DNA from 2 places in the Caproiciproducens sp. NJN-50 genome. Region 1 is predicted to be linked to the other one. Evidence: riboswitches for the same ligand, from Rfam matches in the RefSeq annotation. Region 1 holds a riboswitch; the other holds the start of a gene.
What was found. Region 1 has a riboswitch for FMN ahead of ribD (bifunctional diaminohydroxyphosphoribosylaminopyrimidine deaminase/5-amino-6-(5-phosphoribosylamino)uracil reductase RibD). Riboswitches for the same ligand answer to the same signal wherever they lie in the genome.

Region 1 (14,674 bases):
TTTTCATTAATAATAATATTGAGTATCTGATTATTGCTTTTAAATTTCATACTGAGATTTTCTATTATATTTGTCAATTTTTTGGAATATTCCAGTCCCTCATCCACTTGGTTGGCTTTAAATAGGGTTTCTATTACACTTAAATGATTTTTAATATCATGAGTTACTTTTTGGGAGTTGTTATAATCAATTTCTAATTGCTGGTAAAATTTATATTGCATATCAAGTTGTTGCTTCATTAATGAGTAGTCTCTTTCCAATTGATTGGACTTCAAGATATTTTTAAACAGATAAATGATAGCAAAGTTAACAATGACAGAAAAAATTGACAGTAGAGTAATAATAAAATATGAGATGCCTTCACTATATTGATATGTGGCGATAACAGCAATTATATAGATGATCGCAATATTTAAAATAGGTATAATGCTAAACAATATGGTTTGTCTTAAATATAAATTATAAGTGCTTTGTTTAAAAATATAAACTAATAGTTCTTTAGCTCCCAACAGGATCACTTGTATCATGACAACATCCGGAAGAAAAAAGATCGATTGGTTTTCATAAATCGGCAAGTAACCAGTTATTATCGAAAATAGGGAAGAAATAAGGGTATCGCAACCGGCAAAAGTAATGATTAAAATTATTATGTGTATGACTTCTTTAAGTTCTCTTTGTTTATAAATAAAAAACCATATTGCAAAAACGCAGATTACAAAATAGGAAATATTATAGATTGGATTGCTTAAACTATTTATGTAAAGCCATAGACTCACAAATACGATATAGCTTATTATTCGCTTCATTTTAGGAAGTTTAGTTTGGTACATGTCGTCCATGAAGCCATATATAACATATACTTCGAAAGTACATGAGATAATATAAGATATCCATGCTATTATTGGATTAGACATTGTTTTAACCTCTGAATAATAGATTAAAATTGTTTTTTAAATATGAATGAAATTCCGATTTAAATTCAACTGCCCTTTTCTGAGAAATAGGAATTTTCATTCCATTTGTGAGAATAATGTCATATCCTTTTACACTGGAAACATGTAAAAAATTGATTACGAAACTTTTATGCGGCATTGCAAAACCATAGGGTTTAAATTTATCGAAAATATTGATTACACTATCCGATATTATATAAGCAATGTTTTTGCACTGCACTTTTGTTTTATGGTTGTATGATTCGAAATAATAAATGTCTTTTGTATCTATTGTTTTAATCCCGGCATTTGTATTAAAGGTATAGGTTACCCTTTGAGATTCCTGGTATGAGTAAGCTATAATATCGTCGATCTGGTCACAGATTTGTTTGCATGATACCGGCTTCACGATGTAGCCAAATGCTCTTACGGTGAAAGCGTCTGTTTGATAATTTGAAAAGTTGGTCACGTAGATAATTTTCGTATGCTTGTCTTTTTTTCTGATCTCGACGGCCGTTTGAATACCATCAAGCTGTTCCATCTGTATGTCAAGAAAAATAGCGTGAAACTTTTTAGGACTTTTTAGCAAATCGCAACCATTTTCGAATTTAGAAATTATCACCTGCAGATGGATTTTTTTACAATGGTTCTCAATCATAGCTCTTATGGTTTCAAGTTCCGCTTTATCATCATCACATAAGGCAATTTCTAACACTATTATCATTCCCAACAATAATAATTACTCTTGAGAACATAATATCACAATTAAATAATTACTGTATTGCTTCGAGAAAATTCCGACAAAAATTTCGTTGTTAAACTAAGATTTTTATATCGGACCGCAATCGTTTATCCGGTTCATAATTTGACATAATTCTTGAGGCTATTTCCTCTAGTGGTATTATTGGCATAAAAAATCCCCCAAACCCGCGAGCTTGGAGGATTCGTATCAAATGAGACATAAGGAATGTCCCGCCGAACCCTTGCTTTTTTATTTGGCGGGCTTATCTTTTTCTTATTTAAGCAGTTGGCAACATTAGTACGGAATAAGGCTATTTTTCTATCGTATGGATCAGATTGACCATCTCAATCGCGCCTTCCGCACAGTCAAAGCCCTTGTTGCCTGCCTTGGTCCCGGCGCGCTCGATGGCTTGCTCAATATTTTCCGTCGTAAGTACGCCGAACATCACCGGAACTCCGCTGGCAAGCGCCGTCTGTGCAATGCCTTTGGATACCTCGTTACAAACATAGTCGTAATGGCTTGTGCTTCCGCGGATCACAGCGCCGAGGCAGATCACCGCGTCATATTTTCCGCTTTTCGCCATTTTTGACGCGATCAGCGGAATTTCAAACGCGCCGGGGACCCATGCAACATCGATGCTGTCCTCCGATACGTCGTGGCGCTTCAGGCCATCCAATGCGCCGGACAGTAATTTCGAGGTGATAAATTCATTGAAGCGGGCGGCTACAATGCCGATCCGGATCTCTTTGGACACCAGTTTTCCTTCGAAAATATTCATTGTAAAAACTCCTTCAATAATTGAGAATATGTCCCATCTTGGACTGCTTTGTTTTTAGATAAAACAGGTCGTAGGGGGTGGCGTCCATTTGGATTGGGACCCGCTCTACAATCTCCATGCCGTAATCGGCAAGCTGATACACCTTGTCGGGATTATTGGTCAAAAGCCGCAGCGTTTTGGCTCCCAAATCCCGGAGAATCTGTGCGCCGATGAAATATTCCCGCAAATCGCCCGCAAAGCCAAGCGCCTTGTTCGCTTCCAGCGTGTCCATGCCCTGATCCTGCAATTCATAGGCCCGGAGCTTATTGATCAGCCCGATGCCCCGGCCTTCCTGCCGCATGTAGAGCAGAATACCGCGTCCCTCCCGTTCGATCTGCGTCATGGCGGACGCGAACTGCTGTCCGCAGTCGCAGCGGAGGGAGCCGAACGCATCGCCGGTCAGGCATTCGGAATGGACGCGGCACAACAGGTTCCCCCCATCTCCGATTTCTCCCTTGACCAGCGCGACGTGATGCTCCCCGTTGAGTTTGTTGACATATCCATATGCGGTGAAATTTCCGTACCGGGTGGGCATCTTGGCAACGGCGATACGCTCGACCAGCTTATCGTGCTTTTTCCGGTAGTCCTGCAAGTCCTTGATGGTGATAAAGGCCAGCCCCCATTGACCGGCGAGCTGAATCAGTCCGGGTGTCCGCATCATTCGTCCGTCTGCGCTCATGACCTCACAGCACAGGCCGCACTCCGTAAGGCCCGCAAGCCTCAGCAGGTCCACGGTAGCCTCCGTATGCCCGCTCCGTTCCAGAGTCCCGTTCGGTTTCGCCATCAGCGGAAACATATGGCCGGGGCGGCGGAAATCCTCGGGCTTTGCGCTGCCGCTTACACAGGCGCGGGCCGTGATGCCCCGTTCTTCGGCGGAAATGCCCGTTGTGGTGCTTACATGGTCGACGGAAACCGTAAACGCCGTTTCATGATTGTCGGTATTGTCGGAAACCATCTGCGGAAACCGGAGCTTTTGACAGAGCGCAATGCTCATGGGCATACAAATCAGCCCTTTGCCGTGCACCGCCATAAAATTGACGTTTTCCGTCGTGGCGAATTCAGAGGCGCAGATCAGATCCCCTTCGTTTTCCCGATTTTCATCATCCGTTACTAAGATGATTTTTCCCTGGCGCAAATCGTCAAGCGCCTTTTCTATCGTACTGAACGCAAACATGCCGATCCCTCCTAAAATCCATACCGGGCAAGGAATTCCTTTGAGATGCCGCTCTGTCCTCCCGGTGTGCGGAGCAGCTTTTCCACATACTTTCCGATGCAGTCGTTTTCCAGATTCACCGTGTCCCCGACGCGCTTTTCCCCAAGCGTGGTATTTTGGGCCGTGTGCGGAATCACGGATACGCTGAAATCATTCTCTGTTACGCCCGCGACGGTCAGGCTGATGCCGTCGATGGCAATGGACCCTTTGTCGATCACATACCGCAGAATGCCGGGGGAAGTCCGGATGGTGAACCAGATTGCGTTTTCATCTTTCCGCACCTTACTGATGCCCCCGGCTCCGTCGATGTGCCCCGTGACGATATGCCCGCCGAACCGTCCGTTCAGCGGCATGGCGCGTTCGAGGTTGACCGTGCCGCCGACGTTCCTATTCAAAAGGTTGGAGCGCGCGGCGGTTTCGTGCATCACGTCGGTGGAAAAGGAATCTTCCGACAGGGAAACGACCGTCAGGCACACGCCGCTGACCGCGACGCTGTCGCCCAGCCTCAAACCCTCCAGAACCGCCGACGCGCCGATGGTCAGGACGGCGGAGCGCCCGCCTCTTTTGATGGAACGGATGATTCCCGTTTCCTCTATGATTCCTGTGAACATGGGAGCACCTCGCTTTCCAGCAGAATATCTTCTCCCAGCTGCGTCACCTGCGGCGAGGCAAGCCGGAACGCCTTCTTCGGGTCTTCCACGCCGATTCCTCCTACCGGAGATTTCGCATCGGCGCCGCCGAACAGCTTCGGAGCGACGTATGCCTGTACCTTGTTGACGATGCCGCTTTGCAGTGCCGACCAGTTCAGCGCGCCGCCGCCCTCCAGCAAAACGCTGTCAATTTTCTTTTCCCCCAACGCGGCCATGAGCTCACGCAGATCCACATGCCCATCCTTCGACGGAAGCGTGAGGATTTCGCATCCGGCATCCCGGTAGGAATGCGCAAGGGCCTCATCCCGTGAGCAGGTGGCAAGAATAGTGGGAGCCTCTCCCGCCGTCCGCACAACCCGCGCGTTCAGCGGTGTCCGCAGCCGGGAATCGCAGATAATGCGAGCAGGATTCCTGCCGCCCGGCAGGCGGCAGGTCAAAAGCGGGTCATCCGCGAGGATCGTGCCGACACCCGCCATGATGCCGGTATACCGATGCCGGTCTTCCTGTACGCGCCTGCGGGCGGTTTCGCCCGTGATCCACTTTGATCGGCCGGACCGTGTGGTAATTTTCCCGTCCATCGTCATGGCGTACTTCATCACAACGTAAGGCGTTTTAGTCTGGATAAAGTGGAAGAACACCTCGTTCAGCCCGGTGCAGGCTTCACATAACACGCCTTCGGAGACTTCGATCCCGTGCCGGCGTAAAATCTGGATTCCTTTTCCGGCAACCAGCGGATTCGGATCGACCGAACCGACCACGACGCGGCGGATGCCGCTTTCCAGAATTGCCTCCGTACACGGCGGTGTTTTCCCGTAATGGCAGCACGGTTCCAAGGTCACATACAGCGTCGCGTTCCGCGGCGGTTCCGTGCAGGAGGCCAGCGCGTTCCGTTCCGCGTGCAATTCTCCGTACCGCTGATGATATCCCGTGCCGATCACACGGCCATCTTTTACAACAACTGCTCCGACCATCGGATTTGGGTTAACCCAGCCGCAGCCTTTTTGTGCGTATTCCAGCGCCAGTTTCATGTAAGTTTCGTCAGACAATCGCAACACCCCTAAAATAAAAAATTAACACCTGAAAACATTGGAAATGTCTTTCAGGTGTTAAAATTTAGGTGTATTGGAATGCCTACAAAACCATCCAGCGCGATAAATTCGGCTTTGATGGTATAGCAAAGTGTTGTCGAACACTACTTCGGCATCAAACACAATTTCAACACATCTTCTTCTATCCAGACTTTACTGTCGGTTTTGGAGTTTCACCAAATCCTGACTTGAACATAATGTCAAGTCCTGCGCTTACGCGCTCGCGGACTATACCGCCGATCGGGAATTTCACCCTGCCCTGAAGACATTTTAAATTATTCAGTTGTTTGAATTAATTATACGCCGGTTGATAAAAAAATCAATATTATTTAATTCAAATTCGATAAATACCTATAATGCATAGCTTAGTCGGGCTTATCCGGCCGGTGAGAACCAGATCAGTGATGCAGGAATCTCTGTCGCGAATAGATCAATTCCGCCGTTGCGATCACTCCTTATTTTGTTGACAGGTTACTTCTGTGGCACCTACGTGAAAAATCCGTCCCTGTCCGTGAATTTTGTGGGCGACCGAACTCTTCACGAACAACTATCTAAACATCCTGCACCTTGTGCCCGCAGCTTTTAAATCAAGAAATATGTAACGGAACGGGACTTGCAGATCATATTGAGAACTGAATTTAACACCAATTATAAGGATTTGCCTGATGGCAGACTGTAGTTACAACTTTTGTAAGGCCTTCCTTTCGAATTAGAACGGGAAATATACAAGAAGCGTAAACATGCCTTCCTCTTCTGTTATTTCCATAGACCCACCGTGCCGCATGGCGATCTCCCGGATGCTGGAAAGGCCGAAGCCATGGGAATGTCGGTCCTTCTTTGTCGTGATTGGAATGCCAGCTTCGAGAACTGGCTTTTCAGTGGAAGGATTTTGCACCTTTAAAACAAACAGCCCTTTGTCCGTTCTCGCTTTTATTGAGATATGCCTTTGCCTTTCTGGCAGCTTATCACAGGCCTCAATCGCGTTGTCAAGGCTGTTCGCAAATACCGCGCACAGGTCCGGGTCCTGAATTTGGATTCCCTGTGGCACGGACACTTCCACTTCTGAACGGATTTGATGCTGCTCCATGATGGCGGCTTTGGACGCCAAAACAATGTTGATAATCTGGTTTTCACAAAATTTTCGCGTGTGCTCCATCACCGGAGAATGGATCAGCCCGTTCAGGTAGTCCCTCAGTTCCGGTTCCGGCAGTGCCGACATGGTTTGAAGGTGGTTCGCCAAGTCATGCCTGAGCCGCCGAACTTGGAGCTGCTCCTGCTCCAGATTCCGATAGTACATACGGTTCATCTCATAAAAATTCTTTTCCTGCTCCAGCTTTTGCTGCCGGGCTAGCACCACGACGGCCCACAAGAGGCCGATGGAGGTCAGCGTGACCACCGGAAGCAGAAGGTAAACGCGCGGCTCTCCGCTTCCGCCCTCTTCATTTCCCAGAAGAACGGTGATAAATGTGGCGGCCAGAGGCGTCAGCGCCAGCACATCTATAAGCGCCCATAATTGAGTCGATAGGTTGTATTCCTGCTTTGGTGCAAAGCGTCTGAGCGCCAGATAAACTGTCAGCCAAAGAAAACATTTGAGAAGATCGATGCTGTACAATAGAAACATGCTGTCCACGAGTGCGTTGAGAGAAAACCCAATGCTGGACAGAATCAGTGCTATGGAGAGGCGTTGCAGCCAGCTCCCCTCGCAGCAAAGAAAAACGACGCATCCGAAGCCCAGGAACGCGCCGGGCAAGTTGACCGGATCTCCGACAAAGACAGCCATGCTGGTAAAGAACAGACAGCCAAGATATAGGATTGGCTCCGCCCATCGTTTCTTTCGGATAGGCAGAAACAGTATCGCGATCCGCATAATCAGAGACGCCGTGACGAACCTGCTGAAAAAGCCCGCCGTCATCATAACGGGGCTGTTAAACCAGTATCTCATATTCGGCTTTCCCCTTCGATCATGTCCTTTGCCAACGCCGCCATCGCGCTTTGACGGAATGCCCGGCTGACCGGCAACCGGGCATCGCCGATTCTGACGCCGCTTTTTTCAATTTCCGATACCGCTCCGGCACGGACCAGATATCTCTGGTGAATGCGGATGAAACCTGAGCCAAGCGTAGCCTGAGCGTCATCCAGCTTGCCATAATAGGCATACTCCCTCGCCTCGGTTAAAACCTTGACCAGACGCCTTTCGCTGCACAGGTAGAGAATGTCTTTTTTAGCAATGCGGTACAGGCCCTCCGCGTTTTGCACGGTGAACGTCTGCGGCCTGCGGCTTTCCATCAGCTTCTGCGCGCGATCAAGCACCAGTCGGAGCTTGTCTTCCTTCACGGGTTTTACCAGGTAGTCCATAGCGCCGACAGCATACCCGTCAAATACAAAGTCGGAGTATCCGGTGACGAATACGAGCATAAGATTTGTATCGTGCTCCCTGATCTGCTTTGCCGTTTCCATACCGGATATTCCGCCCAGCTCCACGTCCAGAAAAAGGGTATCCAGCTCGCCGGAGTGTTTCGTAAGCCATTGTATGACACCCTCGCCAGATGAAAAATCATAAAAGACTTTCCCTTCTTCTTCCCGAAGCAGATGTTCTATTGAAAAGCGGAGCGCATCCCGCGCACCGCTCTCGTCGTCACAAATTCCAATTCGAAGCATTCTGTCGCCTCCCATACCGATTTTAACATACAATCAGCATGAAAAAAACAAATGGTCAAACAGACAGCTGCAAAACTTTACACCACAGCGGCCAAACTTTACAAGTTCAGCAGACGAATGCGGGACTTTACAAAATACGAACCATTTATCACAGGTCCAAAACCGGAAACCACTTTTCTGAGGTAAGATTCAACCATGGAAAGGTGGTTTTTATTATGCTGCAAGTAAAAGGCCTGCGCAAATCCTACAAGGTCGGAAGGATGACCTATGAGGTTCTCAAAGGCGTCAGCCTGTCCGTGGCGCAGGGAGAATTTGTCGCCGTCATGGGGCCTTCCGGCTCCGGAAAAACGACGCTGCTCAACTGTATTTCCTGCTACATCCCCTTTGAAGGCGGGCAGATTTCGCTGGGCGGACAGGAACTGAAAAATATGGACGAGAATTCCCTTGCGAAAGTGCGAAATCAAAAGCTCGGTTTTGTCTTTCAGGATTTTATGCTGCTGGACGGATTGAGCGTTCTGGACAATATCCTGCTGCCCAAGATCATCGGCGGAGATACCAGCCGGGCGATGGAACGGCGCGGGGGCGAACTCTGCGAGCTCTTCGGCATCGGCGCGATAAAAAACAAATATCCCGCCGAGATCTCCGGCGGTGAAAAACAGCGGACCGCTGTGGCCCGGGCGCTTATGAACGAACCCCTGATGATTCTGGCGGATGAGCCTACAGGAAACCTGGATTCCAAGTCCAGCAGGGCGGTGATTTCCTCCTTTGAGGAAGCGCGGAACAAACTGTCCGCCACAATTTTCATGGTAACGCACGACAGCTTTGCCGCATCCTTCTGCGACCGGGTGATCATGCTGAAGGACGGCGCTGTTCACAGCATGTTGGAAAAACGGGGGATGGAACGCGGCGCTTTTCAGGACGCGCTGCTTGCCGCCATTAAGGAAATGAGTGGTGAAGTGGCATGAGAAACCTTCGGGAAGTCAGCGCTGCGCTCCGCCGCCGAAATCGCAGGCAGTATACGCTGCTGGTTTTATGTATTTTCGTTTCGGTGCTGCTCATTACGGCTTACGTTTGCATGATGCGTTCTCCCACCGTCCTCACGATTCTGCCGGAGGGCGGGGATTCCCGCAAGCAGGTCATGATGATTTTCGCCTTGGCCGTCGTTGGCTGCGGAGTTTTCACGGCTTACGCATCGTCCCTTTTCTTTCGGTATAAATCACGGGAAGCCGGAATTCTTATGGCTCTGGGAGCTTCCCGCAAACAGATCCGCGGCCTGCTTTTCCGGGAGCTTGCGGCTGTGGCGGTCGGCTCCTGCGTGGCGGGGGCGATTTCAGGCGCTCCGCTTGCGTGGTGTATCTGGCAGCTTTTTCGGCTTTTTCTTGTGGACACCCAGGAAATGGTGCTGTCCTTTGACCCGAAAGCGTACCTGTTCACCGCGGCGTTTGCCCTGTACACGATTCTGGCACTGTTTCTGATGGGAACAAAGCTGGTCCGCCGCACCGACATCATGGACGTGGTTAATGAACAGCGCAAATCCGAACCCATCCGCGATGTGAAACCTTGGTTCGGGCCGCTCGGCATCGGGTTCCTATTTGCCGGCGGACTTGGCGGGTACTTGGTGCCGCGTCTCTACGAGGCGCTGTTTTCGGCTTATCCTCCCGCATGGCTTAGTATTTTCTATCTTCCGTTGATCATCGGCCTCTATATGGTGCTGCTGCATACCGTCATTCGCGGGTGGCGGAGCGGCAAGAACAGGTACCGGCATATCATTTCCCGCAGCATGATGAAGTTTCAGGGCAGGCAGACAGTGAACAGCATGCTGGTCCTTACGGTTTTGATCGCCGGAGCGTATTTCGCCGCTTTTTATACCCCCACCATGTCTGCCGGATCGACGTACCGCGTTGATCAGCGGCCTGTCGACTATGCGTTTCGATACTGTGAAGATCAGAATATGCTGACGAAGGACGAAATTGAAGCGATGGCCTCTAAAGACAGTGTGACGATCACCGATTGGAAGGATGCCGAGACAGCGGTTCTGGCACACGACGGCAATCAGCAGATCACGGACGACAGCGGCAAATACCATTATGAATACCGAAAGCTACTTGGAGAGGGCAACTACATTTCAGAAAGTAATTTCAATAAAATGACGGGGCAGAGCGTTCAGATTCAACCGGGAAAATTGGCCGTTGTCTTGTCGAAGGAAGCCGCCAATGGTGATTCAAAGCCATCCGACACTCTTCTGCTGACCAACATGACTACCCGGAAAACGCTGAGTGTTTCGTTTCAGGAGTATTTGCGCGACGATATGCTGGCGTATTCCAACTTTATCACCTATTACGTTCTGGACGATGCTGACTATAAGACAATTACGGACGGATTGGTGCGTTCCTGGCGAGAAACAATCGTATTTTTCGATGTGAAGGACGTGATGCAAACTTATGATTTTGCAAAAGGGCTTTACAATTCCATTGTTGACCATTTCAGCCCCGAACAGGAGTATGAGGATGCTTACGACCGGGTTGAAAAGATCGCGGCGGAAGAGGCCGGAGAAACCTACTGGGGCGATGAGACTTCGCTGGTGAAGGTCAGCTATCGGGACCGGGGCTCGGCGCTTTTTAAAATGCACTGGAAATATGCCCCACAGTTCCGTGTGCTTGACCGAAACGACTTGATAGCAACTTACGCGGTTTTCCTGATGCTGTTTATTTTCATTTCCATTGTCTGCTTTGCCGCCGTTCTGGTCATCAGCCATACGCGCTGCCTGACCATCGCCTTGAACAATCGGCAGATATACGATGACCTGCGGCATCTGGGAGCGGCGCCAAACTATCTGTACTGCTCTATTCGGGGGCAGATATCAGCAGTGTTTGGTGTGCCGGGCCTCATCGGAACACTGCTTACCTGCATCTGCTACGTCATGATTTTGTATCTCAACGACAATCAGATCACACAAAGCGAGATCTCCAGTCTGGTGGTCTGCCTGTGTATTGTATTAGGCATCAGCGCCGGGATTTGGGGCTTCTACCGATTTACACTCCGTAAGGTATGCGGAATGCTGAATGTAAAAACGGCAGGGAAAGAATTGTCCCGGCAGTAAAAATCCGGGATATAGAATGAGCCACAGATGCATGGTGAATATTTTACGTAAAAGAATTAAATGATGACGGCGATCCCGCCCAACAAAAGCGTGAGTTTGGCGGGCTTTCACGGATGATGGCTCGGAAAGTACGGCGGGAGCTGTGACGGCTTCAGTAACAGGGCAGAGCAAAGGCCGGCGCCGTTTCGGCGCCGGCCTTTGCACGGGGAGATTGCGAGGGGGCCTGCTGTACGATACCGTCAGACGGCCGCCGCATGCCGTCAGTGGTTCGTGTAGCCAAGCTTTCTCTTTTGGATGCAGTCAAACCCAACGGCCAGCAGAAGGATGATCCCTACGACAACCATCTGAACATATTCGCTGACATTCAGCAGAACCATGCCGTTCTTCAAAATGCCCATAATCAGCACGCCGGCCACAACATTTGAAAGCTCTCCGGAACCGCCTGCCAAGCTAACGCCGCCCAGCGCGACAGCGGTGATGATCTGGAATTCATATCCTTTGCCGGCTGTTGGCTGGCCTGAATTCGTGCGCGAAAGCATGATAATTCCGGCGATGCCCGCAAAGAGCCCAGACAGCGAGAAAATCAGATATTTCACCCGTTTGGTCCGGATACCGGCCATCCGCGATGCCATCTCATTACCGCCAAGCGCGTAGAAATACCTGCCAAAATAGGTCTTGTTGAGAAGGAAGCCGCCAATGAGGAAAGCAACGATCATGATGATGGCCGGCACCGGGATGAAACCGAGATATCCCTGCCCGATCGTTGCAAAGCTCTTTGGAAAGCCGAAAATCGGCATGCCGTTTGAGATGATATAGGCAAGACCCTCAAAAATCGTCTGGGAAGCGAACGTGACAATCAGCGATGGAATGTTGAGGTTTGCCACCAGAAAACCGTTCAGAAAACCGATACCGGTGCTTGCAATCAGCGAAATCAGGATTGCAAGCCACATGTTCATGCCGGAATTGACCATGAGATACGCCGCGATAATGTTCACAAATGTAATGATCGAGCCGGCCGAAAGATCAATGCCGCCAATCAGAATCACATATGTCATGCCGACAGAGGCGACGCCGAGCACGGCAATCTGCCGGGTGATGTTAAGCAGGTTGGTCGAGGTCAAAAAGTCGCTGCTCAGGCACGAAAAAACGATGAACAAAGCGACAAAAGCAACATAGATGGCCCTTTCCTTGATAAGACTGACAACCTTATTCATGCCAATTTCTCCTTTTCAATATTGGAAGCATAGTTCATGATCGTCTCCTGGCTAAAGGAGTCTTTGGCCAGCTCGCCGGTGATCTTTCCTTCCGCAAGAACCAGAATCCGATCCGACATTCCTATAAGCTCTTCCATCTCAGAAGAAATAAGAAGAATTGTTTTCCCTTTTTCCACAAGATCGTTCATCAGTTTATAGATTTCGTACTTTGCGCCGATATCGATTCCCCTTGTCGGTTCGTCAAAAATAATCAGCTCGGAATTTGCCGCCAGCCATTTCGCCAGAACGACTTTCTGCTGGTTGCCGCCGCTCAGGTTTTTAGAAAGCTGATCGACGCTCGGGGTTTTGATGCCGAGTCCTTTCACATAGGTATCGGCAACGCTGTGCTCTGTTTTTCTATTAATGACGGAAAGCCGGGAGATCCTTTTATAAATCGGCATATTGATATTCTGATTGATCGACATGCCCAGAAGTACACCCTCCTGCTTCCGGTCTTCCGGAACGAGTGCAATGCCCATCTCAATGGCATCGCGCGGACTTTTGGGGCTGATTTCCCTGCCTTTGAAAATAATCTGCCCGGATGTTTTCGGAACAACGCCGAATATCATTTGCACAAGCTCCGTGCGGCCGGCTCCGATCAATCCGCCGAGGCCGAGGATTTCTCCTTCCTTTAGGGAAAAAGAGATATCCTTGTCGCCGTTTCCGCAAAGATTTTTGACTTCAAGGATCGTCTCGTCCCGCACACAGGCTTTTCTGGGCGGAAATTTTTCGCTCAGCGTTCTGCCGACCATCATTGAAATCAGCTCGTCCACGTTGGCCTCTTTCGTGTTCACAGTCTTTATGTAATGACCGTCCCGAAGAACCGTAATCCGGTCGGATAATCTGAATATCTCATCAAGCCGGTGCGATATATAGATAATGGAAACGCCGGACTTTTTCAGCGTATCAACAATTTTAAACAGGTTTTCCGCTTCAACTGCGGCAAGAGGCGCGGAGGGCTCATCCATAATCAGGATTTTGACATCCTGCTGGATGGCCTTCGCGATTTCGACCATCTGCTGATAACCGACGGTAAGGTTCCTGACAAGTTCGTTGGGGTCGATATGGATATGAAGCTGTTGAAATACCTTCTCCGATTTCCTTTCCATCGCCTTTTTATCGACGACGATGCCCTTCCGGATTGCGCGGCCGAGAAAAATATTCTCCGCCACAGAAAGATCCCCGACAAGGTTAAACTCTTGGTAGATAATTGCGATTCCGTTTTCGGCAGCAAGGCGCGGGTTCATGGAATGGAATGACTTGCCGTTGACTATGATTTCCCCTGAGTCCGGGATAACGGCTCCGCTGCAGGTTTTGATCAATGTCGATTTTCCAGCGCCGTTTTCTCCCACGAGGGCATGAATTTCACCCTTTTTCACATCGATGGAAACATCATCCAGGGCAACCACGCCGGGATACGTTTTTTTCACATGTTTGAGTTGCAGAATATATTCAGGATCTTCCATAGCAGTCATCCTTTCTGCGCTTGGGCAGTTTCAAAGATGCATTCGGGCAATTCAGAACCATCCAGCGCGAAAAAATTGGAGTTGAAGGATCTCCGGGTCTGCCTTTTTAACAAAGGAAATGCCTACGAAATACGAAAGAGAAATATCCAACGAATTCCGTGGGGCATTTCCATTTTCTCGTTTAAGCGCGAACCGGAAACCGGCGACTTGATAGCCATCGTGCTCAGGGACGCGGCTATCCATGTAAGTACAGCATCTGCTCTGTGTTTTTATGATTGATCTGGGAATCCGGGAGTTTACTTTTTATAATACTGACTTGCGTTTTCGGCGGTCACCGGGAAAATTTCCCTGTAGACATTCTGATTGTCAAATTTACCGCCGCTGCCGAGTTTTGTCAGCAATTGATAGCAGTTCTGGCCGATGACCGTCGGGGTTCCGGTTATGATAACGGACATTCTGTTCGCTTCGCCGCTCAGCATGGAGGCAAGCTCTTGGTCCGTCGCATCCGCAGCGAAGATCCCAACGTCGTCCGCGATCTTGTTGGCCGCTTTCAAAGCCTCGTTGGCGCCCACGGCTCCGCCGCCGCCGATGCAGCACACGACCTTCACGTTGGGATGAGCCTGCAGGATGGTCTCCATTGCGTCGAGGCCTTGGGTCGCATTGAGGGCGGGCTGCTGCGCAACGACCTTGGCGTTGGGGGATTTCTCTTTCAGCGCCTGCAGGATGCCCTTTTCCCTCTCGAGAAGGATTGCAGT
Region 2 (14,674 bases), 780 kb from region 1:
TTGAACGTTGACGATCCGGAGGATGAACTGATGTTTATTAATTATATGATGAGCAAATAGTCGTATCCGTTTGGATGCCGCTGTAAATTTTTACAGCGGCATCTTTGTCTGTCAATATGCGGCGCTCAGCGGGTTCAGGACACCATAAGCCTTGTTTTCCATATCGTCGATAAAACGGATGGCTTTCCCCGCACCTACGGCGACACAGTTCTGTGGGTCGTCTGCCACATGTACCGGCATTTTTGCTTTTTTGGAAATCAGGCTGTCAAAGCCGAACAGTTGGGCCGAGCCTCCCGTCAGGATCATGCCGTCGGAATAAACGTCGCCGATCAGTTCCGGCGGAGTCTTTTCCAGCATTTCCTGAATCACGCGGATCATCTGCATCACATTTTCAATCAGCGCCTCCAGAATCTCGTCGCTGGTGATATCGGCCCATTGAGGCAGACCGGTCATCGCATTGCGTCCCTTTACTCGGAAGGAAGACACATCCTTCCGCGGATAGACGCACCCGATCGCCAGCTTGGCGTTTTCCGCCATGCGGCGGCCGATAATCAAATTGTATTTTCTTCTGATGTATTTGACAATTGCTTCATTGAATGTATTTCCGGCTACTTTGACCGAACGGGAAATCGCGATTCCGCTGAGCGACAACACCGCCATGTCCGTGGTTCCCCCGCCGATATCAACGACAAGAGTTCCATGAGGCTGCGAAATATCGACTCCCGCCCCTAATGCGGCAGCCACAGGCTCTTCAATCAGACAGATTTTTCTTACTCCGGCGGAACTGATCGCGTCCACGACAGCGCGCTTTTCCACCTCTGTGATTTTACAGGGAACGCTGACCACAACGCGCGGCATAACAACATGGCTTTGGCTTACTTTTTTCAAATAGGTCCCGATCAGATACTGGGCCATATCAAAATCTGAAATGACCCCGCCCTCCAGCGGCAGACACACTTTAATTTTATCGGAAGTCTTCCCAATCATCGTATAGGCTTCTTTTCCGGTTGCGACAACCTCCCCGGTTTCGACATTCACCGCCGCAACGGAAGGTTCGTTCAGGACGATTCCTTTTCCGTCGAGATATATTTTTGTTGTCGAAGTTCCGAGATCTATCGCAAGGTCGGTTCCCAGCACAAAATCACATCCATTTCTTATCAAAAACACATCCGAAAAGCAGATGCGCGCTCCAATCACTTGCTTATTATAAAATAAATCACGCTCAATTTCAACCGGACATCCTGCCGACCTGGGCTACCGCGGCACATGAAACGGTCCGGGCGCCTGTTTTCAGAAGGACTTCGGCACACTCGCAGAGAGTGGAACCCGTCGTCACAATATCGTCGATCAGCAGAATCCTTTTGCCGGCGATCCTGTTCCCGTCGGCGCGGTAAACTCCAGCCACATTCTTCAATCTCTCCAAACGCGGCAACAGATGCTGCTCTGGGTTGTCCCGGACTTTTTCAAGGCACTCCTCATAGGATAGCCCAAGCTGATCCGCGACTTTCCTCGCAACCAGTTCGGACTGGTTATACCCCCGTCCCTGCTTCCGTTCCCGTGAAATCGGGACGGCCGTCACCAGATCGAACGAGGACGGCTTCATCCGCTTCCTGACTAGTTCGGAGAGCTGTTCCGCATAGAAATCCGCATTCTTTTTCTCTCCGTAAAACTTAAACCGGATGATCGAATCGCGAACCTGAGATTCGTAGGGATAAAGGACGATGCAAGGAATATTCTGTCCGCAACCGGGAAGATTCATGCACCGAAGCGCATTGACCGGTGCGATCGCAGCGGCGCATGTTTTGCAGATTTTTGTACCCGGCGAAATAATTTTGTCGCAAAAGACACAGCGCGGTGGGAAAAACAGCTCCAGACAGAAAAAAAGAATTCTTTTAAGACTCATCCTCCCCGCCCCCGGTTAAAAGATAAAGCAGACCTGTGTATCGCCTGGTCTTGCGGTTGTTTTCCACCATGTTGCGGACGGTTTCGGGCGTTCCGACCAGAATCAGCAGGGATTTCGCCCGGGTCACGGCGGTGTAAAGCAGGTTTCGGTAGGCCAGCTGCGGGGCGCCCCGGAACATTGGAATCACAACCGCCGGAAATTCATTTCCCTGGCTTTTGTGTACCGTCATGGCATAGGCAAGCTCCAATTCCGCCGCCGCTTCCGACTCATAGGCTACAATGCGGTCATCCATGCGGACCGTGAGAACGGGCACGCGGCGGTCTATTTCCTGAACGATGCCAAGGTCGCCGTTAAAGACTCCCTCGCCGACAGAGCCGTCAGAGCGGGTCCATGGCAGATTGTAATCGTTCCGGATCTGCATGACCTTGTCCCCCACGCGGAAAATCGAACCGTTCACGCGGAGTTCCGATTTCCGGCTGTCCGGAGGATTGAGGACCTGCTGAAGCTTTTTGTTCAGCTCCTGGGTCCCAAGTTCCCCTTTCCGTGAGGGCGTAAGGACCTGAATATCCGTCAGCGCGGAAAAGCCGTAGCTTTCCGGCAGGCGCCGCTTGCAGAGATCGACGACGGTCGCGCTGATCCGGGCCGGATCACCGCAGCGCAAAAAGAAAAAGTCCTCGTTCCTTATTTCAAGGTCCGGCATCTCGCCCGCCACGATCCGATGGGCATTGCGTACAATCAGGCTTTGCATGGACTGGCGAAAGACCTGGCGAAGCTGGACGACCGGCAAAAGGCCGGAGCCAATCAGGTCGCCGATCACATTCCCCGGACCGACGGACGGGAGCTGATCACTGTCGCCGACCAGGATCAGCCTGCGCCCCAGCGGGAGCGCCCGCAAAAGAGCTTCGAAAAGGGCGGTGTCCACCATGGACAGTTCGTCGATGACAAGGGCGTCGCACTCGAGAAGATTTTTTTCGTTCCTGGCAAAGACAGGCTGGTCGTTTTCATCCCATTCCACCTGCAGCAGGCGATGAATGGTTTTTGCCTCCCTTCCCGTCAGTTCCGACATGCGTTTCGCCGCCCTTCCGGTCGGCGCCGCAAGCAGGACCTTTTCGCCGCTGAGCTCCAGCAGACGAATGATCGCGTTCAGGGTCGTCGTTTTCCCTGTCCCCGGCCCGCCCGTAAGGATCAGAATTCCTCTGGACAGGGCTTCCCGCACGGCCTGTTTTTGTCCTTCGGCATACTGGATTCCAAATTCACGCTCGACTTCTTCTATTCTGCCGTCGACTCCCGTAATCGTCGGAGCAGGAAACCGGAGCAGCATCTTGATCCGTTCCGCCGAATAGAACTCGGACCGGTACAGGTCCGGCAGAAAAACAAATTCCCTCTCTCGAAAAACATAGGAAATCACGGACGCATCCGCTTTCAGATCCTCCAGGACCTCGCCGGTCAGGCTTTTGTCCACCCCCAGAAGGTGTGCGGCGGCGGCAGTCAGCTTGTCCGCCGGCAGACAGGTATGTCCGTTTCCCAGATTATGCCGGATGACGTGCAGGATCCCCGCCCGGACCCGGCAGAGATCGTCTTGCGGCCTCTCCAGCGAAGCGGCAATTTGGTCGGCCCGGTCGAAAGGGATGCTCACTCCGTCCTCGCAGAGGCAGTAGGGATTTTCCCTGACACAGTCGATGGACTGCGCACCGTAAAATTTCCAGACGCGCACGGCCTCCGCCGGGGAAATGCCGTAACCCCCAAGCTGTACCATCATCTCTCTTATCCCGCCGAGCCTCTTCAATTCTTCGCTGATTTTCTCCGCCTTGGGCTTTGTGATGCCCCGCACCGCACACAGGCGCTCCGGTTCATTTTCCATCACGTTCAGCGCGTTGCCTCCAAAGAGTTTTACAATCTTTTCCGCCGTCGATGGGCCGACCCCCTTCACGGCTCCGGATGAGAGATACTTCAGCATGGCCGCTTCGCTGGCCGGTTTCGAGCGTTCAAAGGCTTCGACGCGGAACTGTTCCCCGTAGTTTTGGTTCGTAACCCAGTTTCCTACGAGATGCAGCTCTTCGCCGGCGTCGATAAACGGCAGATTTCCCACAGCCGTTATCAGCTCCTCGCCATCATTGACCTCGATCACGGCATATCCGTTTTTTTCATTCCGGAAAATGACCTGCTCCACGGTGCCGGTCATTTCCAGAAGCTTTGCTTCCTCCATGCAGCTTCCCTCTTGTCCCCTATGATGATATAGTATTAGTATAAACGATCCTCTATGTATTTGCAAATTACACTTGAATGATTTTACTCACTTCATTTGCGCGGCAGATGTGAACTTCGGGAAAGTCGAGACATGCCATTTCACAGATTTGCCTGGTCTCTTCATCCATGCCGCGATCAATCACAATCAGTTCCGTATTGCCGTCCGGAATCCACCGAATCCGTTCGCAGGCGCTTCTGAGGACCAGCTCGGCGTTCTCGTCATGTCCGCTTATGGAAATAACAAGATAAAGTTTTCCGGGGTTTTCCGTTTTCAGCAGCCAAAACAAAAACATCCGGAATGCCTCCACGATTCCCAAGATAGCAAACAGGACGAAAAGCGTTTTGAAAAGAATTTCAAACATAAAAACCACCCCAACACATTCTATGTGCAGGAGTGGAATTTTGACTGACTATTTTTTCAGCGCTTTTTTCAGTGCTTCCACGCGGTCGCATTTTTCCCAGGAGACGCCAAGGTCTTCACGGCCCATATGTCCATAGTTGGAAACGGCGCGGTAAATCGGGCGGCGGAGGTCCAATTCGCGGATGATGGCGCCGGGCCTTAAATCGAAAGTCTTCTCGACCGCGCCGGAAAGTTCTTCTCCGGTAAATCTTGAGGTCCCGAACGTGTCCACCCGAATGGAAACCGGCCGCGCAACGCCGATCGCATAGGCAAGCTGCACTTCACACTTTCCCGCGATCCCGGCCGCCACGATATTTTTCGCAACGTAACGCGCCGCATAGGAGGCGGACCGGTCGACCTTTGTGGGGTCCTTTCCGGAAAAAGCGCCGCCGCCGTGCCGCGCATATCCGCCGTAAGTGTCTACGATGATTTTTCTGCCGGTCAGTCCGCTGTCGCCGACCGGGCCGCCTACTACAAACCGGCCGGTCGGATTCACATAATATTTTGTTTTTTCATCCAGCCAATGCTGCGGAATGGCGGACTGGATGACGTATTTCAGAATATCGCTCCGAATCTGTTCCAGCTTTGCTTCAGGGCTGTGCTGGGCCGATACCACCACGGTGTCGACCCGGACAGGGCGGTCCCCCTCGTATTCCACGGTCACTTGCGTTTTTCCATCGGGCCTCAGGTAAGGAACCAGATCGGTTTTTCTGACTTCGCTCAGCCGCCTGGCCAGTTTATGCGCCAGCGAGATCGGCAGGGGCATCAATTCCGGCGTCTCGTCGCAGGCATACCCGAACATGATTCCCTGGTCCCCGGCTCCGATCAGATCATCTTCATCCGTCGCTCCATTCTGAGCTTCAAAGGAACGGTTGACGCCCATCGCGATGTCCGGCGACTGGACATCGATGGAAGTCAGGACACCGCAGGTATTTCCGTCAAAACCGCAGTCCGGATCATTATATCCGATATCCTTTACGACATCGCGGGCGATGGAAGCGATGTCGACATAACAAGTCGTTGAAATTTCCCCCATCACATGAATAATACCCGTCGTCGCCGTCACTTCACAGGCTACATGCGCGGCCGGGTCCTGTGCAATAATGGCGTCCAAAACGGCGTCCGCGATCTGGTCGCACATTTTATCGGGATGCCCTTCCGTTACGGATTCTGAAGTAAAAAAATGTCTGGCCATAAATATCCTCCTGACTTCTTTCAGTACGCCCTGAACGGGCGAAAAAATAAAGGACCGACCGGAAGAAAACCGGACGGTCCTGATCCACCTCATCTTTCGGCTTTCCCGCAGGATTTGGCACCTTGCTTTTTCCAAGCAGGTTGCCGGACATCACAGGGCCTGTTCCCTCCGTCACTCTTGATAAGGAAATATTCAATTTTTATGCTTTACAGTATAGCACAGGCTAAAGAATTTGTAAAGGGATATTCTTAAAGATCCGGCCATCCGCCGCAGCGTTCATTTCCCCATGGTATGGTGCAGGATCGGGCTGACTCTTTTATAAAGAAGCATCGTCAGGCAGGAAACCGTTACCCCTTTGAACAGGTTAAACGGTGCGACAGCCAAGAGAATAAAGGTCTGCAGGTTCTTTATGGACGGGTTGACGACGGAGCCCATGCTGATCAGTGCGCTCATCGGCATATGGTAAGCCACGGCATAGACAGGAAGAAGCACATAAGCATTCACCAGGCTGCCGACCAGAATCATCACCAAAGTGCCCAGGACCAGACCGATGACCGCATTGCGTCTGCTTTTATGATATTTGTAAAGAATTGCGCTGGGGACAACCAGCGAGCATCCGATCAGGAAATTGGCAAGGTCGCCCACGCCCGCGGTGGAGCTTCCGTGGATTACAAGATACAAAATCACCTTCACCAGTTCAATCATGATTCCGGCCACCGGCCCCAGAGCGAAGCCTCCGATCAAAACCGGCAGCTCGCTGAAATCCAGCCTGTAAAACGCGGGGGCAAACCACAGCGGAAATTCAAACATCATCAGCAGAAATGCGATTCCGGACAGAACCCCAATCTGTGCGATGTTTCTGGCGTCAAATTTTAGTCTCTGGCGTTTGCCGGCTTTTTCATAATTATTTGTCATTTTTGCTCCTCTTCTTTCATCCGGACTCTACCGTCGGCTTCGGAATCAAACCAAAATCCGCGGCTGATATGCCGCTCGCGGGCTCGCCGGCTGTTCGCCGTTTTACCGCCGGTGGGGAATTGCACCCTCTCCTGAAACTGTTTATTTTGATCTATGCCAAAAAAGGCTTCAATAATCCTTTGAGGCAGGAATCAACGGATTGAACAAAAAAAGTCCCGCAAAAATGCGGGACGGCATAACAGCACAAAAAATCGTCTGTTTTTCTTCTTTCATCCGGACTTTACCGTCGGCTTTGGAATCAAACCAAAATCTGCGTTTCCGCTCGCGGGCTTATCGGCTCTCACCGCTTTACCGCCGGTGGGGAATTGCACCCCGCCCCGAAGAACTTATTCAATTGTCAGAAGTATAACACAGTTCGGAAGTTCTGTCAAGACTCTGCCTGATACTCTTTGGGAATGTTTTGGTCAATGATGTCCTGGATAAACCGCATGCTGAATTCGGGCGTCCTCTTCCGAACACCATGCTTGCTTGCAAGCGTTTCCGAATATTCGCTCAACGGGTAAATGGAAAGGTTTGCAAAGCTGGTTTCATAATGGGTTACGATCGGTTCAAATTTCATGCCGGAATAAACGGTTTTCCCAGTTTCAAAATTTTTAGTCATCGTAACGGTCAACAGACCGCTTACCATATTTCTTCCGTAAAGCTGGCCGGAAATGAAATTCCCGAAAGCAAAAATCACAGGACATTTCGCGCCGTCGGACGCCCTTGTCAACAAAGTGAGCTGCTGCACCACGTGCGGATGATTTCCGAAAATGATATCCGCGCCCCAGTCGACCATTTCCTGCGCAAGTTTCTTCTGCTGATCCGTCAGTGTGTAGGTATCCTCGGTTCCCCAGTGAACAGAAATCACGACGACGTCAGCCATGCTTTTTGCCTTTTGGATCAGGCTTTTAATCAGTTCGGTATCACTTGCGTAGACGATGCGGTAATCCGAATCTTTCGGCAAATACAGACCGTTTGTCATTTCCGTGATCCCGATCTGCGCGGTCTTAATTCCCTTTGACTCCACAATCCGAATATTTTGAAGGTCGGCGTCGTTCCGATACGCCCCGATGGCTGTGACCGGCTGAGTGTCCCAGTAGTCGAGCGCCGCCTTGATTCCTTTTTGTCCCATATCCAAAACGTGGTTGTTTGCCTGATTGATTACGTCAAAGCCGAGGTGAACCAGCTCGTCCCCCACTTCGGTCGGAGAATTGAAAAGGGGATATCCCGAGATCGGCGCCACCTTTGAGGCCAGGATACTTTCCTGGTTGACGACCGCAATATCGGCGGTTTGAATTCTTCCGGCCACACGTTCATACATCGGGTCGAAATCGTAGCCCTTCCCGCCCGCCAGCTTTTTTGCGCGATTGTAAATAGTGCTGTGTATCAAATCATCCCCCGCGCCAAGAATAGTGATGGAAACAGGTTTCGGGACAGATTTTGAGGAAGAAGGCGTCTTTGTCTGTGAAGAAGACGGCAAAGCGGACGAGGACGTTTGGCTTTGATTCAAGCCGGGGATCTGTCCGTGGTAAAACGCCGCTGCGGCTGCGATCACACCGCAGAAAATGATCGCGGCAGAGATCACTGCCGTCCGCCGGAAGGCGGAATGGTGTCTTTTTTTCATAATTCGTAAACCTTTCTTTTCGGCATTCCTTTTGCATGAATCCAGTATATCACACACGAAACGGAAAATCATCTCATCCTGAAACCGGATGGAAGGAAAGACGGCCTGATTTAGTTTATGTAAAATCTATGTAAAAAGGTGGAAATCAGAATAAAAACTTGTTATCCTAATAATATATAAATCTTACGGAGTGGAAGGGAGAGAATTCTTTGAACAGGAAAAAGAATCCCAGGCTCGCGGCTGTCATTGACATTGATTCCAATGCCTTGAAAATGAGAATCTCACAGCTGAAAAAGGGCAAGATCGAAAATATCGATCTCCTCGAATACCCGCTTCGCCTGGGACACGAGGTTTTTACCGACGGAAAAATCAGTTTTGAAAGCCTTCGCGAACTTTCTTCCCTTCTGCACGGCTACGAGGACGTTCTGACCGGATATGGCGTAACAGACTGCAGAACCGTCGCCACCACGGCTTTGCGGGAGGCGGAAAACCGCTCATTCATCATCGACCAGCTGAAGATACAAAACGGGATTCAGGTCGAGGTTCTGGAGGATGATCAGGAAAAAACTCTGATTTACTGGGAAATCTTAAATTACATGAATAGCAGGATGGAAAAAACGAAAGGCGAGAGCGCGCTGATCTGCCATATCGGGGCCGGAACGATCGGTTTCTCCGTCTATGATGGAAAACAAATGATTTTTTCGCAGAATATTCCGATGGGATCGCTGAAACTCCACGATATGCTCGGAAATATCCAAAATGCGACGGATGATTTTTCCACCGTTGTTGAGGAATATCTGGATTCCATCCTGTGGCATATCCATGTTCCTCTGGAAAGCGGAAAGGCGGGCAATCTTGTTTTGACCGGCAGCGGGGTCCGCCTGATTGCGAAAATTTGCGGTATTGAACTGAAGGACGGGAGGTACGAGCTGGATTCCTTTCGAATTAAGGAACTCTTTGAACAAATCAGGAAAATGCCGCAGGACCGCATCGGCCGCAAATACAACCTTTCCGAAGAAACAGCCGAGCTGCTGTATTCTTCTCTGGCAATTGCCATCCGGCTCCTTCGCTTTACTGCGTCCACAACGATCCTGTCCCCTGAAGTGGAGCTCTGGGACGCATTGATCCGTCAGATGCTGATTCCCAAAAGCTCCGCTCAGTATCTGGACCATGTGCGCGTCAGCGCGATTTCCTGTGCCGGGAAAATCGCGGATTCCTACCACTGCAGCCGCACGCACACGGAATGCGTCCGGGAATTTTCCTGCAAGATCTTTGATAAAATGAAAGGGGCCCACGGCCTGGGGCGAAGGGAACGTCTGCTGCTGGAGCTGGCCGCCATTCTTCACGACTGCGGGCATTACGTCACCGCCAAGCGGCATTTGCAAAGCTCGTACGACTTGATCAAGGACACAGACATCTACGGCCTTACGGATGAAGAAATGCTTCTGACGGCTTTTGTGGCGCGTTATAACGAGTACGATATTCCGAATCACAGCAACGCCGCGTTTGCTTCGCTGAATGAAAAAAACAGATTGATCGTTTCCAAGCTCGTCGCAATTTTCCGCCTGGCAAACTCGCTCGACAAATCGCAAAAACAAAAGCTGACCGACCTTAAAGTCCGGCTGGAAAAAGATCTGCTGACCATTTCTTCCCAGAGCGACGCTAATCTGTATTTGGAACAGTGGGCATTTGACCAGTGTGCTCCTTATTTTAAAGAAGTGTTCGGCTATAACCCGGAACTGACGATAAAGTCTAACCTGCTGTAAAAAAGGTTGTGATACAATTGAACGAGAAAGACGAAAAACCGGCGATTCCCTACATCAACCGGGAACTGAGCTGGATAGATTTTAATTACCGCGTCCTGGAAGAGGCATTTCGGAAGGAAAATCCGATCATGGAGCGGATGAGGTTTTTGGGAATTACGGCTTCCAATCTGGACGAGTTTTTCATGGTGCGGGTCGCCGGAGTGGAAGAACAGGTGGATTCTCACTATTTCGGCCGCGACCATTCCGGTCTGTCACCCATCGAGCTGCTTCCCATCTTATCACAGAAAATCCACGGTTTTGCCGAACGGCAATATTCCTGTTATACCCGCTCCGTTGTGCCTGCTTTGAAAAAAAGAGGGATCCGGTTTTTGAAGCCGGAGGAACTGAGCGAAGAACAGGAAAAATATGTCTCCGAATATTTCGACCGCATTCTGTTCCCTGTTCTGACTCCGCTGGCAGTGGACCGAAGCCGCCCGTTCCCCTTGCTTGCAAACCGCAGTCTGAACATTGCCGTTCGCCTGAAGGGAAAGGAGGAATCCTATTTTGCAGTTGTTCAGGTTCCCGGAATCCTGTCCCGCTTCATCAGCATCCCGTCGGGAAACGGAAGCGATTATATTCTTCTGGAAAATATCATCATCCATAAGCTCGGCGAGCTGTTTGAACTGAATGAAATCCGTTCCGCCAGTACATTCCGCATCACCAGAAGTTCCGATCTCGACATTGACGAAGACACCGAGGATCTTCTGATCGAAATACAAAAATTCATTAAAAAGCGCAAACGCGGAAAGCCCGTGCGCCTGGAGCTTTCGCGCGGCCATGATCAGGAGACCGAGCTGTTCTTGAGAGAAATGCTTGAAATCGAGGATCATCAGATTTACGAAATTCCGGGTCCTCTGGATCTTACTTTTTGCTCCGCGTTTGCCACTTTGCCGCGCTATGAACAGTTGTGTTACCACCCCATGCGGCCCATTTACCCCCCTGGAGACTTTGTGGAATGTGATGATATTTTCAAGGCAATCCGGGAACGCGACCGCATGGTCCACCATCCGTACGAGAGCTTTGAAACCGTCATTGACTTTGTCCGCACGGCTGCGGAAGACGAAAATGTTCTCGCAATCAAGCAGACGCTGTACCGCGTGAGCGGGCATTCCCCCATCGTCGCCGCACTGATCCGCGCGGCGGAAAACGGGAAGCAGGTCACTGTCCTGGTGGAACTGAAAGCCCGGTTCGATGAAGAAAACAATATCATGTGGGCAAAAAAGCTGGAAGAGGCCGGATGTCATGTCATCTACGGTTTGAGCGGTCTGAAAACGCACTGCAAAATTCTGCTGGTGGTGCGGCGCGACGAGGATGGGATCCGGAGATATGTCCATCTGGCGACCGGCAACTACAATGACTCAACGGCAAAGGTGTATACGGATATCGGGCTTTTCACATGCCGGGAACCGTATGGAATTGACGCTTCCTCCCTGTTCAACGTCCTGACCGGTTACTCCCATCCTCCGGAATATAACCGTTTTATTGTGGCGCCGAGCGGCCTGCGCTCCTTTTTCTTCAGAATGATCCGGAATGAGATGGAAAACGCAAAAAAGAATCTGCCGTGCGGAATCACCGCCAAAGTGAACTCGCTGGTGGACCCGGAAATCATCGCCCTTCTCTATCAGGCCTCCGGAGCCGGCGTCCCGGTCCGGCTGATCGTCCGGGGAATCTGCTGCCTGATTCCGGGAAAAGAAGGGTACAGCGAAAACATAACTGTCAGAAGCATTGTCGGAAGATTGTTGGAGCACAGCCGAATTTTTACGTTTGAAAACGCAGGAAACACAAAGGTCTTTCTGGGAAGCGCTGACTGGATGCAGCGCAACCTGGACCGGCGGGTGGAGCTTGTTTTTCCGGTGGAGGACGGGCAGCTGCGCCGCAGGATCATGCAGGCGGTTGATCTGATGCTGAAGGATAATGAAAACGCGAGAGAAATGAACAGCGACGGGACTTATTTCAGGGTGGACCGCAGAGGAAAAACACCGCTTAACTGCCAGGAGGAATTTACAAAGATCGCTCAGCAATATGCAAAAGATTGCATGCAGGGGGAGGCTTCAATTTTTTCTCAAGGTCCCGAGGAACTGTTTCGCAATACCTGAACGAGAAAGGATCCGGATATGAAAAAAATAGGGCTTTTGACAAGCGGCGGAGATTGTCAGGGATTAAACGCGGCGTTGCGAGGAATCGCAAAATCGCTCTATGCCCGCATGGGTGCCAGCGTCGAAATAATCGGCATTCAGGACGGATACCGCGGTCTGATTGAAGGGAATTGCCGGCGGATGGCCGCGGATGATTTCTCCGGTATCCTTACGTTGGGAGGCACTGTGCTTGGGACATCCAGGCAGCCGTTTAAGCAGATTCGCTCCGGAAGCGAGGACCAGGTCAAAAATATGAAAAGCAACTATAACAACTGGGGACTCGACTGCCTTGTGATCCTTGGAGGAAACGGAACCCATAAAACCGCCAACCTGCTGCGGGAGGAAGGATTGAACATCGTCACATTGCCAAAGACGATCGACAACGATCTTTGGGGGACGGACATGAGCTTTGGGTTCCAAAGCGCGGTTGAAAACGCGGCCTACGTCATCGACTGCATCCACACCACGGCGACCTCCCACAGCCGCGTTTTTATTGTCGAGGTCATGGGGCACAAGGCCGGATGGCTGACGCTTCATGCAGGAATCGCAGGCGGAGCCGACGTCATTCTGCTTCCGGAAATTCCTTATAACATTGACTGCGTGGCGGAATCGCTGCGCGGAAGAAGCCGGCAGGGAAAACGCTTTTCCATTTTGGCCGTTGCAGAAGGAGCTGTCTCAACAGATGAGTCCAGGCTCAGCAAAAAGCAGTTTAAAGCAGAGCGCGCTAAAATGTCTCATCCCTCTATCTCCTATCGGTTGGCTGACGAAATCGAGAAAATGACAGGACATGAAACGCGGGTCACCGTTCCCGGACATTTTCAGCGGGGCGGAAGCCCTTGCCCGTATGACCGGATTCTTGCCACCCGGTTTGGCGCAGCGGCGGCGGATCTGATTATAAAAGAAAAATACGGCTGCATGGTGTCCTTGAAAAATGATTCCATCGTTTCCGTCCCGCTGGAGAACGTCGCCGGAAAATTAAAATCTGTTCCGCAGGACTGCGATCTGATTAAGACCGCGCAGAACATCGGAATCAGTTTCGGATATTGAGGGGCATAGCCCCTTTCCGCGGACCGTCCGGTCCGGAAGCGCCTGCGGCGGCTACGACGTGGGCGTCGCGGATCCGAATCCGCCGCTCACATCAGGGCGCACGAGGGAAGCGAAAAAAACGCGCGCAGGCCCGGTCCGCATGGAGACCGCGCCCGAAAAGAGCTATTTCCGCTTTGACGCAAAAAGCTGGGCCGGTGAAGAAATCTTCACCGGCCCAGCCAGATACGGCCGCAGCCGCAAATTACTCAATGATCTTGGAAACAACGCCGGAACCAACCGTATGGCCGCCCTCGCGGATAGCGAAGCGGAGTCCTTCTTCCATTGCGATCGGCGTAATCAGCTCTACTGTTATCTGGACGTTATCGCCCGGCATGCACATTTCCGTTCCTTCCGGAAGGTCGATGGTGCCGGTAACATCCGTGGTGCGGAAATAGAACTGAGGACGGTAATTATTGAAGAACGGTGTATGACGGCCGCCTTCATCCTTGGTCAGAACGTAAACCTGGCCGACAAATTTGGTATGAGGATGCACACTGCCCGGCTTTGCAATGACCTGGCCGCGCTCGATCTCTTCTCTCTGGATACCGCGGAGAAGCATGCCGATGTTGTCGCCGGCCTCGGCAAAATCAAGGGATTTGCGGAACATTTCAAGGCCCGTAATAACAGACTTTTTCTTTTCCGGAGAGAGGCCGATGATTTCGACTTCTTCGCCGATTTTAGCCCTGCCGCGCTCCACTCTGCCCGTCGCAACGGTGCCGCGGCCGCTGATGGTCATAACGTCTTCGATCGGCATCAGGAAAGGCAGGTCCGCTTTGCGTTCCGGTGTCGGGATGAACTTGTCAACCGCATCCATCAGTTCCCAAATGGATTTATATTCCGGAGCATCCGGATCGGTGGATGTGCTCTCCAAAGCCTTCAGAGCCGAGCCGCGAATAATCGGAGTGTCGTCGCCCGGAAATTCATATTCATTCAACAGGTCGCGAATTTCCATCTCAACCAGGTCCAACAGTTCCTCGTCGTCGACCTGATCGACTTTGTTCATATAGACAACAATATAAGGCACGCCAACCTGACGGGCAAGCAGAATATGCTCACGGGTCTGGGGCATCGGGCCGTCTGCGGCGGAAACAACCAGAATCGCGCCGTCCATCTGAGCGGCACCGGTAATCATGTTCTTCACGTAGTCGGCATGGCCGGGGCAGTCGACATGGGCATAGTGACGAGCTTCCGTCTGATACTCGACATGCGCCGTATTAATGGTAATGCCGCGGGCTCTTTCTTCCGGAGCCTTATCGATATTTGCATAGTCGACAAAATCGGCTTCACCCTTGAAGTTAAGAACCTTCGTGATAGCCGCAGTC

Region 2: linked by a shared signal. The riboswitch ahead of EQM14_RS07585 (ECF transporter S component) and the one ahead of ribD (bifunctional diaminohydroxyphosphoribosylaminopyrimidine deaminase/5-amino-6-(5-phosphoribosylamino)uracil reductase RibD) in region 1 are both predicted to bind FMN.

Annotation. Positions count from the first base shown of each region.
Region 1 covers NZ_CP035283.1:2,351,423-2,366,096, reverse strand. Annotated here, with positions in the region: gene EQM14_RS11425 (sensor histidine kinase) at 1-527, opposite strand, end outside; gene EQM14_RS11420 (LytR/AlgR family response regulator transcription factor) at 919-1,647, opposite strand; gene ribH (6,7-dimethyl-8-ribityllumazine synthase) at 1,985-2,452, opposite strand; gene EQM14_RS11410 (bifunctional 3,4-dihydroxy-2-butanone-4-phosphate synthase/GTP cyclohydrolase II) at 2,466-3,665, opposite strand; gene EQM14_RS11405 (riboflavin synthase) at 3,677-4,315, opposite strand; gene ribD (bifunctional diaminohydroxyphosphoribosylaminopyrimidine deaminase/5-amino-6-(5-phosphoribosylamino)uracil reductase RibD) at 4,297-5,400, opposite strand; FMN riboswitch at 5,573-5,713, opposite strand; gene EQM14_RS11395 (sensor histidine kinase) at 6,152-7,384, opposite strand; gene EQM14_RS11390 (LytR/AlgR family response regulator transcription factor) at 7,381-8,100, opposite strand; gene EQM14_RS11385 (ABC transporter ATP-binding protein) at 8,316-9,065, shown strand; gene EQM14_RS11380 (ABC transporter permease) at 9,062-11,200, shown strand; gene EQM14_RS11375 (ABC transporter permease) at 11,461-12,414, opposite strand; gene EQM14_RS11370 (sugar ABC transporter ATP-binding protein) at 12,411-13,919, opposite strand; gene EQM14_RS11365 (sugar ABC transporter substrate-binding protein) at 14,216-14,674, opposite strand, start outside.
Region 2 covers NZ_CP035283.1:1,573,763-1,588,436, reverse strand. Annotated here, with positions in the region: gene EQM14_RS07615 (hypothetical protein) at 1-60, shown strand, start outside; gene EQM14_RS07610 (rod shape-determining protein) at 112-1,161, opposite strand; gene EQM14_RS07605 (ComF family protein) at 1,229-1,903, opposite strand; gene recD2 (SF1B family DNA helicase RecD2) at 1,893-4,109, opposite strand; gene EQM14_RS07595 (hypothetical protein) at 4,177-4,512, opposite strand; gene metK (methionine adenosyltransferase) at 4,561-5,745, opposite strand; SAM riboswitch class I at 5,832-5,932, opposite strand; gene EQM14_RS07585 (ECF transporter S component) at 6,022-6,660, opposite strand; FMN riboswitch at 6,665-6,803, opposite strand; FMN riboswitch at 6,918-7,049, opposite strand; gene EQM14_RS07580 (CapA family protein) at 7,088-8,326, opposite strand; gene EQM14_RS07575 (Ppx/GppA phosphatase family protein) at 8,536-10,092, shown strand; gene EQM14_RS07570 (RNA degradosome polyphosphate kinase) at 10,110-12,227, shown strand; gene EQM14_RS07565 (6-phosphofructokinase) at 12,246-13,313, shown strand; gene tuf (elongation factor Tu) at 13,555-14,674, opposite strand, start outside.